DNA from 3 places in the Micromonospora sp. 050-3 genome. Region 1 is predicted to be linked to each of the others. Evidence: riboswitches for the same ligand, from Rfam matches in the RefSeq annotation. Region 1 holds a riboswitch; each other region holds the start of a gene.
What was found. Region 1 has a riboswitch for cyclic di-AMP ahead of ACLJOK_RS26220 (C39 family peptidase). Riboswitches for the same ligand answer to the same signal wherever they lie in the genome.

Region 2: it holds a riboswitch for cyclic di-AMP, as region 1 does, so the genes downstream of both, ACLJOK_RS01225 (coiled-coil domain-containing protein) here and ACLJOK_RS26220 (C39 family peptidase) in region 1, are expected to answer to the same signal.
Region 3: it holds a riboswitch for cyclic di-AMP, as region 1 does, so the genes downstream of both, ACLJOK_RS18610 (coiled-coil domain-containing protein) here and ACLJOK_RS26220 (C39 family peptidase) in region 1, are expected to answer to the same signal.

The regions. Positions count from the first base shown of each region.
Region 1 is NZ_JAJPVX010000002.1:2,421,132-2,427,161, reverse strand. It holds gene ACLJOK_RS26225 (alpha/beta hydrolase) at 1-588, opposite strand, end outside; gene ACLJOK_RS26220 (C39 family peptidase) at 721-1,569, opposite strand; cyclic di-AMP (ydaO/yuaA leader) riboswitch at 1,802-1,943, opposite strand; gene ACLJOK_RS26215 (hypothetical protein) at 2,228-2,998, opposite strand; gene ACLJOK_RS26210 (hypothetical protein) at 3,131-3,553, opposite strand; gene ACLJOK_RS26205 (acyltransferase family protein) at 3,646-4,881, opposite strand; gene ACLJOK_RS26200 (glycosyltransferase family 2 protein) at 5,182-6,030, shown strand, end outside.
Region 2 is NZ_JAJPVX010000001.1:248,966-254,995, reverse strand. It holds gene ACLJOK_RS01235 (HelD family protein) at 1-1,352, shown strand, start outside; gene ACLJOK_RS01230 (cation diffusion facilitator family transporter) at 1,460-2,377, shown strand; cyclic di-AMP (ydaO/yuaA leader) riboswitch at 2,521-2,652, shown strand; gene ACLJOK_RS01225 (coiled-coil domain-containing protein) at 2,658-3,722, shown strand; gene ACLJOK_RS01220 (hypothetical protein) at 3,864-4,403, shown strand; gene ACLJOK_RS01215 (SRPBCC family protein) at 4,480-4,947, opposite strand; gene ACLJOK_RS01210 (1-phosphofructokinase family hexose kinase) at 5,138-6,030, shown strand, end outside.
Region 3 is NZ_JAJPVX010000002.1:779,019-785,048, forward strand. It holds gene ACLJOK_RS18600 (helix-turn-helix transcriptional regulator) at 1-246, opposite strand, end outside; gene ACLJOK_RS18605 (carbonic anhydrase) at 474-1,211, shown strand; gene ACLJOK_RS18610 (coiled-coil domain-containing protein) at 1,268-2,287, opposite strand; cyclic di-AMP (ydaO/yuaA leader) riboswitch at 2,292-2,422, opposite strand; gene ACLJOK_RS18615 (YibE/F family protein) at 2,589-3,968, opposite strand; gene ACLJOK_RS18620 (metal-sensitive transcriptional regulator) at 4,264-4,560, opposite strand; gene ACLJOK_RS18625 (heavy-metal-associated domain-containing protein) at 4,656-4,865, shown strand; gene ACLJOK_RS18630 (hypothetical protein) at 4,879-5,826, shown strand; gene ACLJOK_RS18635 (heavy metal translocating P-type ATPase) at 5,839-6,030, shown strand, end outside.

The DNA.
Region 1 (6,030 bases):
GTCGGTCGCCGCCAGCAGCGCGGCCAGGTCGGGCTCGCCGACGGCGAAGGCGGCCGGGTCCATGGCGAGGCGCCACCGGCCGTCGACCTGGCGCAGCCCGGCGTCCACCACCGGGTGGTCGGGCGAGACCAAGCCGGCCAGCCCGGCGACCCGCAGGTAGCGGCGCGCCGCTTCGGTGCGGCTGGCGAACCAGCTCACCGGGCGGGCGGCGACCTCGGCGGCGCGGGTCAGCTCAGCGGGTGACCAGAGCGCCTTGATGCCCAGCCCGACCACAGCGTCCACCGGCGTCCCGGCCTCGCGGGCGGCCAGCGCCAGGCCGACCACCCCACCCAGCGAGTGCCCGAGCACCACCAGCCGGTCGTCGGGAGCGAGTGCCTGCGCGATCTGCTGGGCGAAGCCCACGAAGGAGTACGACGGCAGCGGCGACGCCCAGCCGTGGCCGGCGAGGTCCGGTGCCAGCCACCGCCCGGGCCAGTGCTGCTCGAGGTACGGCGCCCAGGGCAACCACACGTCCCCGGTCGCCCCCATGCCGTGCAGCAGCAGCAGGACCGGCCTGCGGCCGGCGTGACCACCCGTTTTCTCCACCACGGCCGCAGTCTCCCATGGTTCACGGCCTGGTACGAGAGCCGTCGATGACGGTTACGGCGGACCGCGCGGACAAACGCCGCGGGCGCCGGCCCCTTGTGGAGGACGGCGCCCGCGGCGGTCAGTGTGCCCGGGTCAGGCGGAGTAGCCCCGGCTGGCGATCCAGTTGGCCAGGTCGATCGTGGTGATCCAGTACGACGGGTCGGCCGGGTTCGCCGAGTCGGCGATCCGCACGGTGCGACCGTTGTCCTTGTAGCCCACGACGGCGATGTAGTGCCCGCCACCGTAGGAGTGCCAGCTGCCGTCGGTGTCGGTGGCGTCCCCGACGACGTTGGCCACCACGCCCCGCCCGTCGGTGATGGCCTTCACCACGTCGGCCTGGAGCCGGTCCATCTGAGCCGGGCTGGGCGCGCCGAGGAACATCCGGGTCCGGTACGGGGAGCCCTTCACCTCGGCGTTGAGCACCCGGGTGGTGTCCTCGGCCGAGTTGGTGCCCATCTCGGTGGTGCCCAGCTCGGCGCCGAGCTCCTCCTGGGTGCGGTCGATGCCAGCGGCGCTGAGCGCGTTGCGGGTGGCCGCCGGACCGCAGTTGTAGTAGGTGTTCTGCGCCTCGTAGTCGTAGTCGAGCACCTTGGTCGCGGGCGGCTTCGGCGGCTGCGGCTTGCGGGTCAGGTCAGGGTTGCTGCTGGCCTTGGCCGCGGGGGACGCGGCGCTGGTGGCCGGGGCGGCGGTGGTCGGCGCGGCGCTGGCCGAGGGGGACGCGTCCCGGACATCGCCGCGGGAGGCGGCGACGTCGCTGCGCATCTCGGCGACAGTGGTCGCGGTGCGCTGGCCGGCCGGGGCGTCGTCGGCAGTGGTGAGCAGGGCGCCGGTGGTGGTGGCGATCGCGAGGGCCGCGGCGGACGCGGCGACGATCTGGTACGGGCGCTCGGTGGCGAGGCGGCGGAGCTGACGCTTCAGGGTGTGCTTCACGGGGTCCTCCACGGGTCGGGGGGAGAGCGGCACACCGGGGCCGGACCGGCATCCGGGCAGGCGCCAGCGCGCGGACCGTGGTCCGCGGATGGTGAACCGCTCAGGGGAACGCCCGGCGCGGCCGGGCGGGAAAGGCGATGACCCGGGGGTCAGCTCACCGTCACTGGACGAATGAGCGGGTGCACCGCCGCGCCGTGGAGGCGAGGGAACAACCGAGGGGTGGAAAGGTGCTGCACGAGGACGGGACTCCTTCCGACACCGCCTACCGGGTTAGCTGACGGATTCGGGCGGGAAGATCGCCCTACCGCGGGCCGTGGCTCGCGGATTCACCCCAGACTTACTGATGGGTCCCCGGCTCGTTGATCACGATTAAGCGGGTCGATGCGGCGTCGCGTCTTGCGATCGGTTACCGCACCGGACGAGACGACACTACTGGCGTCTCAGCGCCCTGCCAAGCCAGGTTCACCTGCGTAAACCCCAATTGGCGCGACAATTTCTGCGCGTATTGCCGATGATGTGACTCGATGGGACAACCGGTTGCGGTGACGCCTACGGGCGACAACCGGACAGGCCGCAAAGAACGCGACCACAATCGCGGGAACAATGCCGCCGATCGCGCCGCACGTCCGATTTCGCAATGGGGTGACCGGCCTCACATCACGGATTGGGCTCAACCCACCCGGGCCGGGCGCCACAGTGCCACGACGGCGGGACGCAACGCCCCGGCCACCGTCCGACGCGCGGGCACCGGGGCGGGGCGGAGCCGGGCCGCCGCCGCGTACGCCTCCTCGGCGAGGGCACGAGCCGACTCGGCGGCCAACTCCGCGTCGCGCCAGGCGGCCCGCTCACGGTCGGCGGCCACCTGGTAGTCGGCCAGCCGCGCATCCCGGATCACCCGGCTGATCAGCACCTCCTGCTCGACCGGGTGTCGCCGGGGATCCCAGCCGCGCCGGTGCCCGAACACGTCGCCGAGCTGTGCCATGGTCAGGTCGCCCCGCCAGTACGCCGCCATCGCCGCTCGGTGCAGATAGCGTTCCCGGGCGGCGTACTCGGCGGGGGTGTGCGGGGTCTGTGGGGTGGGCAGTGTCCCGACGCCCGCGAAGCGGCGCGTGGCGGTGTCCGCCTCGTCGTACCCGATCCAGGCCCGCTCCAGCTGCTCCTGAGCGGTCAGCCAGGCGGCGCGCCACCGCTTGGCGGTGGTGGCCGCGCCGGCCGCGGCGACGGCCACCTCCTCGGCGTAGCGGCGCAGGTCGACGGCCTCGGCGGCGGCCAGCTCCCGAGGAGTGGGCCCGGCCGGGAGCGGGTCGTCAGTGGGCCGGTCCCGTTCGGGGCGGGCGGCCAGCACGGTGAGCAGGCCCAGGGTCAGCAGGAACAGCGTCGACCAGATGGCGGCGGCCTGCGGCACCTCGGTTACGAACTGGTAGAAGACGACGGTCTCCATGGTCGGCACCTCGGGGAGAGAGCAGTGCGATGGGGAGCCGCGCCGGCCAACGGGCCACTGTGGGCCACGGGTCGGCGGGTCCGGGAGCTGTGGGTCGACAGGGCGCGGTGACGGGACGGTCGTCCCGGTGGCTCAGCGCCCGGGTGGGGCCCGGGAAGCCCGACCGCTCGGACCGTCGACGAGGGGCAGCCGGTCAGATTCGGCAGCGCGGACCGACAGCACGCCGGACGCGATGGTGCCCTGATCGCCGGGGAGCGCCACCGGCATGTCGACCGACCAGGTCGGGACCGGCTCCTCGGTGACCTCCGGAGGTATCGCCGGGGCCGGGCGGGCCGCACCGGGTGCTCCGGCGAGCCAGCAGGAGGCCGCCAGCGACCCGGCGGCGACCGAGGCCGACACCGCACTCGACGTTGGCACCGGGCCGGGCGTTGACGAGGCGGCCGTGGCCGGGCCTGCGCCGAGCGCCAGGGCCGCGACGACGGCGAGGCTGGTCAGCACCCGAGTCGCCCAGCGCGCCACCCACCACAGCGGACAGGTGAACGCGACCGGAAGCACGTCCCCACGCTACCGTCGCGCCGAGCCTGGCGCACCGACCACGGGCGTGTCGAACTACGCCGCGCCGACCCCTTTGACCAGGGTGGACGCTGTCAGCTCAGGTCGACGTACGTTGATCGAGCGCCGGTCTGACCGACAGCGCCGGCAGGTCCGTCGACCTCACCGCGGGCGCTGCTTCCGAGGTCTCGCGCGCCATCGTCGCCGGCCGCGCGTTGTCGGGGAACGGGCGCCGGACGGGCCGCACGGCGCGGCGCGAGCCGGCGCATCATCGGGGTTTCGACGAAGCGGTGCAACAGCCCGGCGAGGATCAGGGTCGCCGCCAGGAAGCCGAACACCACGGCCGGGCCACGCCAGCCCGCGAAGCCGATCCCCCAGGTTCCGCTCCAGCGCAGCACGCTCGTCATCACCAGCACGTGCACCAGGTAGAACGCGAACGAGACCTCACCGAGCCAGACCAGCGGCCGGGACCGCCACGGCGAGCGCCGACCCCGCACGTCCGCGTCCGCGGCAGCGGTGATCACCAACAGGTACGCGACAGCGAGCAGCGTGGTCCACAGCTCGGCGCGGATCCACTGCGCGGCCACCACCCAGGTGACCAGGAAGATCCCGGTGGCCACGGCCAGGTTGGGACCACGCCAGAGCCGGCGGCGCATCAACTCGGCAGCCACCGCGCCCAACCAGAACTCCAGCGACCGTACCGGCGGGAAGATCTGGGTGAACCACCAGCGGCTCACCTCCGGCACCAACTCCTGCGCCGGCCAGAGCGCGAGGATCAGCAGCGGCAGCGCGACGATCAGCGCCCAGAGCACCTTCGGTCGGGCCCGGCGCAGCAGCGGCAGCGCCAGCGGCAGACAGAGGTAGAAGAAGAACTCGCAGGACAGCGACCAGCTGACCGTGTTGATGCTGTAGAACCAGCCCGGCCGGGGATCCCACGCCTGCAACAGCAGCAGGTTCTCCAACGCCGCCGCCGGCAGGACCGGGTCGGCGAAATACCAGGCGACGCCCAGCGTCGCCGCGAACAGCACCAGGTGGTTCGGGTAGATCTTGGCAATCCGTCGCCGCCAGAAGGTACGCCGGGAGTCCCCCTCGCGGGCCGACCAGACCAGCACGAACCCGCTGAGGATGAAGAAGAACTGCACCCCGGAGAGGCCCAGGGTGAACAGCTCGTCAACCACTGCCTTGTAGTCCGGCTCGGCGATGATCCGCATGGTGCCGGCGTGAAAGCCGAAGACCAGCAGAGCGGCGATCCACCGCAGCCCGGTCAGCGAGGGCAGCCGGGGCGGGGCGGGTGCGGGTCGGGCGGCCGACATCGCGGCGACGCTCGTCATGCCGGGATCCCGGCGCTCGGCAGGGTCACCAGCACTGTCGTAGCCTCCTCGGCGCGGCGTCGGACGGCGCGACGGCGACGCCCACGACGACCCGGCAGGGCCGCACCGAGGCACCCTACCGGGTCACTCCCGGGTGAACCGGACGCATCCCACCCGCCCCACCAGCCCGCGTTTCCCCGGCCGGGAGACCGTCCACCGGCCCGGCGTTAACCTTCCGCTGGGCGGGAGTTCAGAGAGTCCACCATCGGCGGCAACGTCAGGTTCCGGGGCCGGCCACCCGGGTCGTTGAAGGTGGCGGACGTGGTCAATGAGCCGACGCACGCACCGCTGCTGAGCATCGTCGTGCCCGTGTACGGCGTCGAGGCATACCTGTACCAGTGCCTCGAGTCGATCCGGGCCGACATCCCGGCGGGCGAGTCGGACGCGGTCGAGCTGATCGCCGTCGACGACGCCTCCCCGGACGGCTGCGGCGACATGCTCCGCTCGTACGCGGTCAGCCGCGACGGCGTGCGGGTCGTGCACCTGAGCAGCAACGTGGGTCTGGGGCTGGCCCGCAACGCCGGGCTCGACGTGGCCACCGGCCGGTACGTCTGGTTCGTCGACAGCGACGACTGGTTGCCGCCGGGCACGATCGCGGCGGTGTTGGACCGGCTGCGCCAGCACCAGCCCGACGTGCTGATGCTCGACCACCTGCGGGTGCACGAGGACGGCCGGCGGGAGGTCGACGCGAGCAGCCCGCTGCTGCGCGGCATCACCGGCGTGACCCGGCTGGCCGACCAGCCGCACCTGCTGCGGGTGCAGCACACCGCCTGGAACAAGGTGGTCCGCCGGGACTTCATGGACGAGCTGGAGCTGCGGTTCTTCCCCGGCTGGTACGAGGACATCCCGTTCAGCCACCCTCTGCTGATCGGGGCCGAGAAGATCTCCGTGCTGGACCGGGTCTGCTACCTGTACCGGCAGGGCCGCCAGGGCGCGATCACCTCCACCCGCAGCGGCCGGCACTTCGACGCCTTCGCCCAGTACGAGCGGCTGTTGGACTGGGTCGCCCGGAAGCACCCGGACGAGCGGTTGCAGGCCGAACTGTTCGAGCTGATGATCAGCCACTACCTGGTGGTGGTGGGCAACGACGGCCGGCTGCACCCACACCTG
Region 2 (6,030 bases), on a different contig from region 1:
ACGCCGCGACCCTGCACTCGCTGGGCACCCTCTTCCCTGGGATGACCGCCACCCGCCCCGACCCGCCCGAGGTGGCGGCGGTGAAGGGCTCACTGCGGATGCGCCGGGTGCTGGAGCGGGCGGCCCGCGACGCGGTGCCGGGCGGCCCGGGTGAGCTGCGGCTGCTCTACCGCGGCACGCTGCTGCGGCTGGACCGGGCCGCGCTGGACCGGATCCGGGACCGCGCGCTGCAACGCGGCGCACGACGCAACGAGGTGCGCCGGGCCGGTTTCGACGGGGTGTTCGCCGCGCTCTGGGCGCAGGCCCGTGAGCTGAGCAGCGGTCGGCTGCCGGAGCAACCGGCCTTCGAGGCGGAGATCGCCGAGCGGGCGGAGTTCCGGGAGTTCCTCAAGGCCTGGTGGCCTCGGCTGCACCCCCGGCACGTGCTCGGCTGGTTGGCGCAGCCGGATCGACTGCGCCGGTACGCCGGGGGGATCCTCTCCTCGGCGGAGATCCGGCTGCTCAACGCCGCGTACCGGAACCTGGACTCGGCCGGGCTGACCATCGCCGACGTGGCGCTGCTCGACGAGTTGGACGCGCTGCTCGGTAAGCCCGCGCAGCCAGCCCGCGCGCGACGCGATCCGTTCCAGCTCGCCGGCGGCGTCCGCGAGCTGAGCACCCTCGGTGAACGGCAGCGGGCGGCCCGCGCGGCGGCCCGGGAGCGTCCGGAGGACTACCGGGAGTACGCGCACGTGGTGGTGGACGAGGCGCAGGACGTCTCGCCGATGCAGTGGCGGATGATCGGTCGACGCGGCCGACTGGCCTCCTGGACAGTTGTGGGCGATCCCGCGCAGACCGCGTGGACCGGCGATCCGGAGGAGCTGACCCGAGCCCGCGACCAGGCGCTGGGCCGGCGCAAGCGACACGACTTCACGCTCACCACCAACTACCGCAACTCGGCGGAGATCTTCGCGGTGGCGGCGGCGGAGATCCGCCGGCTCTACCCGGACCTGCCACTGCCGACCGCCGTGCGCTCCACCGGCGTCGAGCCGATCGAGCTGGTGGTGCCCGCGACGGGGTTGGAGACCGCGACAGTGGAGGCCGCCGCCGGCCTGCTGGCCGAGGTGGAAGGCACGGTCGGGGTGATCACGCCGGTCCCCCGCCGGGACGAGGTCGCCGGTTGGCTCGGCGCGCTCAGCGCGCCGAGGTTGCAGGTGGTGACCAGCCTCGAGGCCAAGGGCATGGAGTACGACGGAGTGGTGCTGGTCGCCCCGAGCGAGATCCGGGCGGATCCGGGCGCCGGGGTGCGCACCCTGTACGTGGCGCTTTCCCGGGCCACCCAGCGGCTCACCACCATCGACCCGACCGGCTGACAGGTGCGGACTGCCGCCAGCGGGAGGGCGCCGCCCGCACACTTGCACACATTGCGATGTGAACATATATTTGACCGGGTCCCGACCAGCGGCGGAAGGTGGTTCTCGTGGGCGCAGGTCATGACCACCACCATGGGTCCGTCGCCAATGCCGCACACCAGCACCGAGGTCGACTCTGGGCGGCATTCGGGCTGCTCGCCACCCTGATGGTGGTCGAGGCGGTGGTCGCCCTGCACACCGGCTCGCTCGCCCTGCTCTCCGACGCCGGGCACATGTTCACCGACGTGCTCGGCATCGGGATGGCCCTCGCCGCCATCACGGCGACCCGGCGGGCCACCGGCGACCCGCAGCGCACCTTCGGGCTCTATCGACTCGAGGTGCTCGCCGCGCTGGCCAACGCCGTCCTGCTCTCCGGCGTCGCCATCTACGTGGTGATCGAGGCGATCCGCCGTTTCGGCGACCCGCACCAGGTCATCGCCGGCCCGATGCTCGCGGTGGCAGTGCTCGGCCTGCTCGCGAACATCGCCGCCTTCGCGCTGCTGCGCGCCGGTGCCCGCGAGAGCATCAACCTCCAGGGCGCTTACCTGGAGGTGCTCGGTGACCTGCTCGGCTCGCTCGGCGTCATCGGCGCGGCGCTGCTCATCACCGTCACCGACTGGTGGTGGGCCGACCCCCTGGTAGCGGTCGCCATCGGCGTGTTCATCCTGCCGCGCACCTGGCGGCTGGCCCGCGCCGCCATCCGCATCCTGGTGCAGGCCGCCCCGGAGCACCTCCAGGTGACCGCCGTGCACGACCGGCTGGCCGCCGTCCCCGGTGTCGTCGAGGTGCACGACCTGCACGTCTGGACGCTCACCTCGGGCATGGAGGTGGCCTCCGCTCACCTGACCATGGCACCCGGCGCGGAGGTCGGTGCGGTGCTCACCGCGGCGCGTACGGCCCTGCACGACGACTTCCGCATCGAGCACGCGACGTTGCAGATCGAGCCCGGCGCCGCCTCCGGAGCGTGTGGCTCCATCGAGTGGTGAGTGCGGCTTCGGAGCATTCCTCGACTTTCGTCGTAATTTTCCGTGGTGACGCACGCACCGTCCGTCACATTGGCTGCAGCGGCCCCATCGGCACCGGTAGGCTCGGTCCCGGCCTCCACCAGGCGGCGCCCTCCCGGCGCCGGTGGTGGTCGCCGCCTAATCGCCCAGCTGGGCGAACCGGGGAACCATGTTCCTGGGGTGCATCCGCGTCAGCGGTAGGGATCTTCCGTCCCGAACCCGTCAGCTAACCCGGTCGGCGGCTGACGGAAGGACATGCGCAGTGGCACCAGCACGACCACCCGCCGCCCGACTGGCGGCCCTGATCGTCGCGATGTTCGCCCTCGGCGTCGCGCTTCCGGCCGGCACCGCCTCGGCCGCTCCCCCGACCGGCCAGCGGGCCGCCGCACCCGACTCCGACGAGGAGGGCGGCACCCCGGCTTTGCGCGCCCAACTCGAGGCGGCCAGCAAGGGCTACCTGGATGCGAAGCGCGCCCTGGACACCTCGGTGCAACGGCAGAAGCAACTCGCCACCCAGCTGAAGACCATTGAGGTCGAGATCGACCAGCGCAACGGCAAGGTCGGCGAGATCGCCGAAGTGGCCTACCGCACCGGTCGGCTCGGTGCGATGTCGGCGCTGCTCAACAGCAACACTCCGGAAGGCTTCATGGACCGGGCGGCCGCGCTTGACGCTGTGGCGGCCAACGAGGACCGGGTGCTGCGCGACCTGCTGAACAGCAAGGACAAGGCCAACCGCACCCGGGTCGCCCTGGACGGCGAGATCAACGAACAGCGCAAGCAGGTCGCGGTGATGGCCAAGCGCAAGGACCAGGCCGAACGGGCCCTGACCGTGGCCACCACACCCAAGCCGCAGACCACCGCCGACACCGACTCCAACCGGGGCACCTCCAGCGCCAACGCGACGGCCGCGCCGCGCAACTCGGACGGCTCCTGGCCCTCCGAGTCGTGCAGCGTCAACGACCCCACCCCGGCCAGCGGCTGCATCACCCCACGCACCCTGCACGCGCTCAACCAGGCCAAGGCCGCGGGCTTCACCCGGTACGTCTCGTGCCACCGCCCCAGCGGCTCCGGTGAACACCCGAAGGGCCGGGCGTGCGACTTCGCGGCGCAGAAGGGCGGCTTCGGCGGGAACGCCACCGGCGGCGACAAGACGTACGGCAACAACCTGGCGGCGTACTTCATCCGCAACGCGGACCGGCTCGCCGTGCTCTACGTGATCTGGTACAGGCAGATCTGGCTGCCCAGCAGCGGGTGGAAGTCGTACAGCGGGGCGCACGGCACCCCGTCCACCGACCACACCAACCACGTACACCTGTCGGTCTACTGACCCACGCGTCGTGATGCCTGTGAGCCGTCGTGATGACTCACAGGCATCACGTGCGTCCGGGCCCGGCTACGTCGCCGGGCGTACCCCTGATGTCGTCGCTCGTCGGACGACCCGGCCGCGGTCGGCGGGCAGCATCGCGGTATGCCTCGGATCCGACCCACCACCCGCAAGGCGCTGCTCACCCTGCACCTCGTCACCTCACTCGGCTGGCTCGGCACCGACCTGGTGCTGCTCACCCTCGGCATCGCCGTGCAGCGGGGCGCCGACCCGGCTGTGGTCTATCCGGTCACGGCCCTGGTCGGCACGGTGCTGTTCGCGCCGCTGAGCGTCCTGGTCTGGCTGATCGGAGTCGCCAGCTCGCTGCTCACCCCGTGGGGCCTGCTGCGCCACCGCTGGGTGCTGGTCAAGCTCGTGCTCACCACTGTGATGGTCGGACTGGTGCTGTTCCTGCTCACCCCGAACCTGCGCCACGCCGGAGTGGTCGGCGCTGCCCTGCCCGCACGGGATCGCGCCGACCTGGTCATCGCGCCGGCGGTGTCGACCAGCCTCATGATCATCGCGACGGTGCTGTCCACCTACAAGCCGTGGGGCCGCCGTCCCGCCCCCCGCCCAACCCGCCCGCGATCTCCCCTCCCCCATCCCGTCGATCATGGAGTAATGGTGCCTGGTTCAGACCGATAAACGAACTTCGTCGCCCACCACAACTCCATGATCGGCGAGCAAGGGCGAGGCTGGGCACGTGAGCCGGCGGGGCGGGTCAGGCCGGGTTTGGGGGGGTGCTGGTGCGGTCTAGGGCCGTGCCCAGGCGGGTGGCTAGGGCCAGGTGGGCGGCTTGGGCCTGGCGGAACGCGTACCGGAACAGTGGCGTCGGCGCGGTCAGGGTGATCTCGACGTCGATGCGGACCAGGCCGTCCGGTTCGGCGCGTAGTCGGGTGTGGTTGCGCACTGTGGTGGCCGGCCACTGACGGGCGACCATGACGATCTCGTCGGCCTCGCTGATCAGCACGTCCGCGTGGTAGGTGGTCCGGAAGCGCAGCGGACCGGCCGCCAACTGGTCGTTGATCGTGTAGCTGGCCTGGGCGCCGGGTCGGGGCGGCACCCGGCGGACCCGGACGATCAGCGGATGCAGCTCGCCCTGCCGGGTCAGGTCGCTGAGCAACGCCGCCGCCTCGGCGGGTGAGCACCGGGCCTGGACGGTGTAGCTGAAGGTATCGCTGCTGAGCACACCGTCTCCTGCCGTCGTTGGTCGCCCGATCGTCCCGTACCGATGTCTGGCTGGCAACGCCCCACGTCCCCTCAGCGCCGCGCCGGACCGGGCAGATGCGGCGACCTGTCACCCCCTGCGCCATTAAGGTCGGTTAGTACAAAATCTTCCGAAGATGCCGGAGGGCGGCCAGCATGAACGGCGACGACTGATGAGTGGGCACGTGATGGTCTTCGCACCCACTCCACAGCTGACGGTGACCGTGGACCAGCCCAACGACCACCCCGAGCTGCACCTGCACCCCGGCGGGCAGGGCGTCTGGCAGGCCCGGATGGTGATCTCCCTCGGTGTCGACGTGGTGCTGTGCGCCGCCCTCGGCGGTGAGATCGGCCAGGTGCTGGAGCCGCTGCTGGTCAGCGAGGGCGTGGACCTCAAGGTGGTGGTCCGTGACTCCGGCAGCGGCGGATACGTGCACGATCGCCGCGAGGGCTCCCGGCAGGAGATCGCCGACGTGCCCGGGCAGCCGCTGAGCCGGCATGAGATAGACGAGCTGTACAACCTCGCCCTCGGCGAGGGCCTGCGGGCCTCGGTGAGCATCCTCAGTGGGCCGAACGAACCGTGGCTCGTACCAGCCGACCTGTACCGACGCTTCGCCGCCGACCTCGGCGCGAACGGCGGCCGGGTGGTGGTGGACCTCTCCGGCGATCACCTCGGTTCGGTGCTGGAGAGCGGGGTGTTCTTCCTCAAGGTGAGTCACGAGGAGTTGATCCGCGACGGTCGCGCCCGCAGCGACGACACCGAGGAGTTGACCCGGGCCATGTACGAGCTGCACGCGGGCGGCGCCGAGACTGTGGTGGTGAGCCGCGCCGACCAGCCAGCGTTGGCGCTCATCGACGGGGAACTGTTCCAGGTCGAGATGCCGAGGCTGGAGGCCGCCGACCCGCGTGGCGCGGGTGACTCGATGACCGCCGGAGTGGCGGCCGTCGTGGCCAGGGGCGGTGACATTCGGACCGCCATTCGCACCGGCGCCGCCGCTGGCGCGCTGAACGTGACCCGGCACGGCCTGGGCACCGGGCGGCTGGACTCGATCACCGGCCTGGTGGA
Region 3 (6,030 bases), 1.6 Mb from region 1:
GAACCGGCCGGCCGGGTTGAGGGTGTACTCGTTGCGTCGCCCGACCCGGGTGCGGTGCAGGTAACCGCCCGCCTCCAGGTCGGCGACGATCGCCTGCGCGGCCCGTTCGGTCACCCCGACCTCGGCCGCGACGTCGCGCAGCCGGGCGGTCGGATCGCGGGCGATCGCCAGCAGGACGTGCCCGTGGTTGGTGAGGAACGTCCAGTTCCGCCCGCCGCCGGTGTCGTCCGTCACCGTGCTCGCCATCGTGCGACCGCCTTTCCGGATGTCCGCCTGCCCTCGCGAGAGTCTGGTCCGCCCTGCGCCGGGAAGGTTGCCCAGGGGGTGGCCGGAGTCAACGTATGAAATCTAAATCACGCATACCTTGACGCATCTTACGGTGCGTGTGACGGTGGAGCACGAGCCAGCGCCCGCCCGCTCGGCCGGCGGAAAGCCGGCTTGACCAGGGCAGATGCGTCGAGACGAGGTGCGGGATGAGTCATACCGGGAGCTCCGGCGGCCAGCCGGGTCCGCAGCGGACCACCGACCGGGCCACCGCGCTCAACGAGCCGACCCGGGCGTATGCCGAGCTGGTCGCCGGCAACCGGCGCTTCGTCGATGGCGCACCACGCCACCCCAACCAGGACGCCGGGCACCGGGCCGCCGTGGCCGACGGACAACATCCGTTCGCGGTGATCGTCGGCTGCTCCGACTCACGGCTGGCCGCCGAGATCATCTTCGACCGGGGTCTGGGCGACCTGTTCGTGATTCGCACCGCCGGGCACACCGCCGGTCCTGAGGTGCTCGGCAGCGTCGAGTACGCGGTGACAGTGCTCGGCACCCCGCTGGTGGTGGTGCTCGGCCACGACTCGTGCGGTGCGGTGCAGGCCGCCCGGGAGTCCGCCGCGACCGGTACCGCACCGAGTGGCCATCTGCGCGCTGTGGTCGACGCCGTGCTGCCCAGCCTGCGCCGGGCCGAGGCCGAGGGCGTGGACGACATCGACGGCATCGTCGACATCCACATCGCCCAGACCGTCGAGACGTTGCTCGGGCAGTCCCCGGTGCTGGCCGACGAGGTGGAGCGGGGGCGGTGCGCGGTGGTGGGGGTGTCCTACCGACTCGCCGCCGGAGCGGTGCGCCCGGTGGCCGCTGTGCCAGCTGGCTTCGCGACGTTGGAGACCCCGGCCGGATCGCCCGAGTCGACCGACCAGGCCGCGGCTGCCACCGTCTGACGCGACGAGGGCCGCTCCGCGTCACGCGGAACGGCCCTCGACGGAGATCGTGCGGGTCAGAGCAGCGACATGTGGACGTGGTCGGTGTGGTTCGACGGCCCGCTGTACGAACTCCAGCCGGTGGCCGGGAACCAGATCTGCCGGTTCCAGATCACGTAGTAGATGCCGAGCCGGTCGGCGTTACGGATGAGGAACGCGGCGACGTTGTTGCCGTACGTCCTGGTGTCGTTGTTGTGCCACGGGGCGAACCCGCTCTTCTGTAGCGACCAGTCGCAGGCGCGGCCCTTCGGGTGCTCCCACGGCCCGCCGGAGCGGTAGCAGCCCACGAACCGGTTGAAGCCGGCCGCCTTGACCTCCTTGTACGCGTGCAGCGTGCGGGCGGTGACGCAGCCGGACGTGGTGGGGTCCTTTTCGCTGCACGACTGGGGCTTCCAGTCACCGTCGGCCGTGCGACCCGGGCCGATCTTCGCGACCTTGGAGGTGGCGTCCACCAGGCCGCCGGTGAAGCCCTTCCCGCCGACGAGGGAGAGCGCCTTGTCGGCCTCGCTCTTGCGCTTCGCCATCAGGGCGGTCTGTTTCTGCTGCTCGCGGACCTCGGTGTCGAGGGCCAGCTTGGCCTGCTCGGCGCGGGCCTTCACCTCGTTGACCTCGGAGAGCTTCTTCTCGTTGACCATGTTCATCTCGTCGAGCATCCCGGCGCGCTGGACGAACGAGTCGGGCGCATCGCTCTCCAGCAGCATCGCGACCGCGCCGATCCGGCCGGTCCGGTACGCCTGGGCGGCGATCTGCCCGACCTGCGGGGCCAACGCGTCCAGGTCGGCCTTGGCCCGGTTGACCTCCGCGGCCAACTCGCCCTGCCGCTTCTTGGACTTGTCCAGCTTGGACTTTGCGGCGGAATAGTCGCGGTTGGCCTGCTCGATGACGTCGTTGAGCAGCTTGGGCTCGCCGTCCTCCTCGTGCCCCGAGGGTGTGGGGTTCGTCGGGGCGGCGTGCGCCGGCAGCGGCCCGGCGAGCACTGTCAGTGCGGCGATCACGGCCACCACGGGAGTCAACCAGCGGCGTAGGGGTGCCGTCACAATGTTCCCTTCCGTCGACCGCCGACCGGGTTAGCTGACGGGTTCGGGGCGGAAGTGGCCCCTACCGCTGACGCGGATTCACCCCAGGTACCTGGGTCCCCGGCTCGCCGGTTGGCGATTGGGCGGTGGCACCGCAGGCGCCGCTTCGCGCCTTCATCGGTAACCGGCAGCGAGGTTACCCGAGAGTCGACCAGGTGAGCTACGCCTGGATGCCGACCAAAAGCGTCATTTCGCCATAGCGTTGAGTGACCAGTGACGCGGTTCTCAGGGTGGATGCCCGATCTGGTCACGCTGAGGAGTGTCACCATGCCGTATCCGTGCTCCTGTTCGACTCCGGCCACCGGTCGGTGGCCTTGGATGGGGGTGCGGTCCGCGTCTGGTCCGGCTCGTCGGAGCCGGCCGTTCGCGGTGAGATGAGTGCGGCCAGTGCCTCGCTGCGGTCCGGCTCGGGCCGGGACGCCGGAGCGTCGGTGGACGCCGTGGCAGCCGTGGCAGCCGTACGCCCGGCGGCGGTCACCACAGCGGCCAGCCCGGTGGTCAGCGGCACGGCGGCGATCAGGCCGAGGGTGGCGACCGCGCTGCGGACGATCTCCTGCGCGAGGAACTCACTGGTGAGGATCTGCCCGATCGGCCGCGCGTCGGCGGTGAGCAGGAGCAGCAGGGGCAGTGACGCGCCCGCGTACGCCAGCACGATGGTGTTGACAGTGGAGGCGATGTGCGCGCGGCCGACCCGGGTGGCCGCCCGGTACAGCTGCAAGCGCGTCAGCCCGGGGTTGGCGTTCGCCAGTTCGGTGACGGTGGCCGCCTGGGTGACCGTCACGTCGTCGAGCACCCCGAGCGAGCCGATGATGATCCCGGCGAGCAGCAGACCGTGCAGGTCCACGTCGCCCTGGAACATCGACAGGGTGGTGGCGTCCTCGCTGCCGAAGCCGGTGAGGTGGGTCGCGGCCGTGGCGATGGTGGCGAGCACGCCGGTCAGCACCAGGCTGCCCAGGGTGCCGAGCACCGCGACCGAGGTCTGTGCGGTGACCCCGTGGGTCAGATAGAGCACCACGAACATGATCAGGGCCGCGCCGACCACCGCCACCAGCAGCGGTGACCTGCCGGCGCTGATGCCCGGCAGCACGAAGCTGAGCAGGATGGCGAAGCTGGCTGCCAGCCCGGCGAGCGCGGCCAGACCTCGCCACCGACCGAACGCGACGATCGCGGCCGCGAAGATCACCGCCAGCCACACCATCGGGGTGCCGCGTTGGTGCTCGGCGATGTTCCAGTTGCTGGTGGTGGGATCGGTCGGGTCGGCCAGCTCGACCAGGATGACCTCGTCGCCGACCTCGACCCGGGGTGCGCCGGGCCCGTCGGGCACCGGTGTCCGTACCTGCTGGCCGGCGGTCGGCCCGTCGTCCACCAGGACGTCGACAGTGCCGCACCGCCCGTCGCCGACCCTCGGTGTGCCCTCGGGGGCCGACGGCACCGGCGGGCACGGCTCGCTCACCACCCGGGTGACCGTCCCGGGGTAACGCGGCACGTCCGCACCACCATCGGTCTGCGGTGACCCGCCGCGTGGCCAGAGCAGCACTGCGGCCAGCACGGTCGCGACGAAGAGGGGTACCACCGTCACGACGAGGATCCGTCGCACCCGTGGTGGGGCGGACGGAGCAGGGTGACTGTGGTCGGCGGCCAAGGCGAGACTCCCAACGATCCGGTGCGGGATACGGGTCAGCGGGCCGGGCGGTTCACCGTTGCGGGGGAAACGCTGCGGACGGTGCGGCGGATCGCTGCCTGACGACCACTTGATCACGGACGGTCAGTGCTCGGCCCGGTCGGCCGGGGGCGACGCCACGAGGTGGCGGCGCCGGTGCGCGACTGTGCAGCGGCATACGGAGAGCCATCGTGGGAGATGCTAGCCAGCCCTCCTGGGGGTTGCAGGTCGTGGCGGAGTGTCGGGTACTCGAACCGCCCGCGTGGCGGCCCGGCGGTCAGCCGCGCTTCATGAGCCGGCCGACCGCCGCCATCATCTCGGTGGCCATCTCGTCGGCCCGACCTTCGGCGGCGCCCTCGTGCATGCAGTGCCGGGCGTGACCGTCGAGCAACCCGAGGGCCACCTTGTCGAGGGCGGCCTGGATGGCGGAGATCTGGGTGAGCACGTCGATGCAGTAGCGGTCGTCGTCGACCATCTTCTCGATGCCCCGGACCTGCCCCTCGACGCGGCGGAGCCGCGCGAGCAGCTGGTCCTTGCTGGCGGTGTATCCGCGGATCGGGGTGGGTGCGGTCATGTCGACCAGGATAGCTTACCCCCAGGGGGTATGGTACGGTCGTGTTCTGGTGGGATACCCCCACCGGGTACCGGTACCGCAAAGGAGACGATTCAATGGTCGACACGACGTACCAGGTGCAGGGCATGACCTGCGGGCACTGCGTCAGCGCGGTCAGCGCCGAGGTCGGCGCCATCGCGGGGGTGCGCGACGTCCAGGTCGACCTCGCGGCCGGCCGGGTCACGGTCAGCAGCGATCAGCCGCTGGACACCGCTGTTGTCCGGGCCGCGGTTGACGAGGCCGGCTACGACCTCGTCGACGCGTGATCGGCGGGCCGGCGTGCGTACTGTGACGAGACTGGCCGGGTTCGCCGTCGGCCTCGCGGCGGTCTTCGGCACGACGTACGGGATCGGCCGGGTCGTCGACCGCGCCCCGGTGGTCGAGGGCCGGCACGACGGCGACGCCGCCCACGCGACGGGCGAGCACGACGAGACGGCCGCCCGGCTTCCCGGCGGGCTGCTCGTCTCCGACCGGGGCTACACCCTCGAACCGCTCGACGCCCCTGCCGACGAGTTCGCCTTCCGGATCGCCGGGCCGGACGGTCAACCGGTCACCCGGTACGACGTGGCGCACGACAAGCAGATGCACCTGATCGTCGCCCGACGGGACCTCTCCGGCTTCCGTCACGTCCACCCCGAGTTGGCTCCGGACGGCACCTGGCGGGTCGACACCCCGCTGACCGGCCCCGGGCAGTGGCGGGCGTTCGCCGACTTCGCCCCGACCGGTGGCGAGCCACTGACCCTCGGCGTGGACGTGACAGTCCCCGGCGAGCTGACCGAACGGCCGTTGCCCGCCCCGGCGACCAGCACCACCGTCGACGGCTACACGGTCACCCTGACCGGTGTGCCGCAGCCCGGCCGCACGTCGTCGCTGACCCTGACCGTCAGCCGGGGCGGGCAGCCGGTTACCGACCTGGAGCCCTACCTGGGCGCGTACGGGCACCTGGTGGCGCTGCGCCGGGGCGATCTGGCCTACCTGCACGTGCACCCGGACGGGACGCCCGGCGATGGGCGCACCCGGCCCGGTCCGGCCGTCACCTTCCTCGCCGAGGTGCCCTCGGCCGGCAGCTACCGCCTCTACCTCGACTTTCAACACGGCGGCCGGGTGCACACCGCCGAGTTCACAGTGGTCGCCGGCGCTGCCCCGACCGGAGACGCCCCCACCCCGAGCGGACCCGCACCGACCGGCGGGGCCGACCACGGCACCCCCGGGCACGGACACAACTGACGGGACCAGACGATGACCACCACCAGCAGCAGACCGCTGCCCGAGGCGCCGAACCGGATCGAACTGGCGATCGGCGGGATGACCTGCGCCGCGTGCGCCGCCCGGATCGAGAAGAAGCTCAACCGGATGGACGGGGTGAGCGCCACCGTCAACTACGCCACCGAGAAGGCGACCGTCCGGTACGCCGACGGCGTCACACCGGAC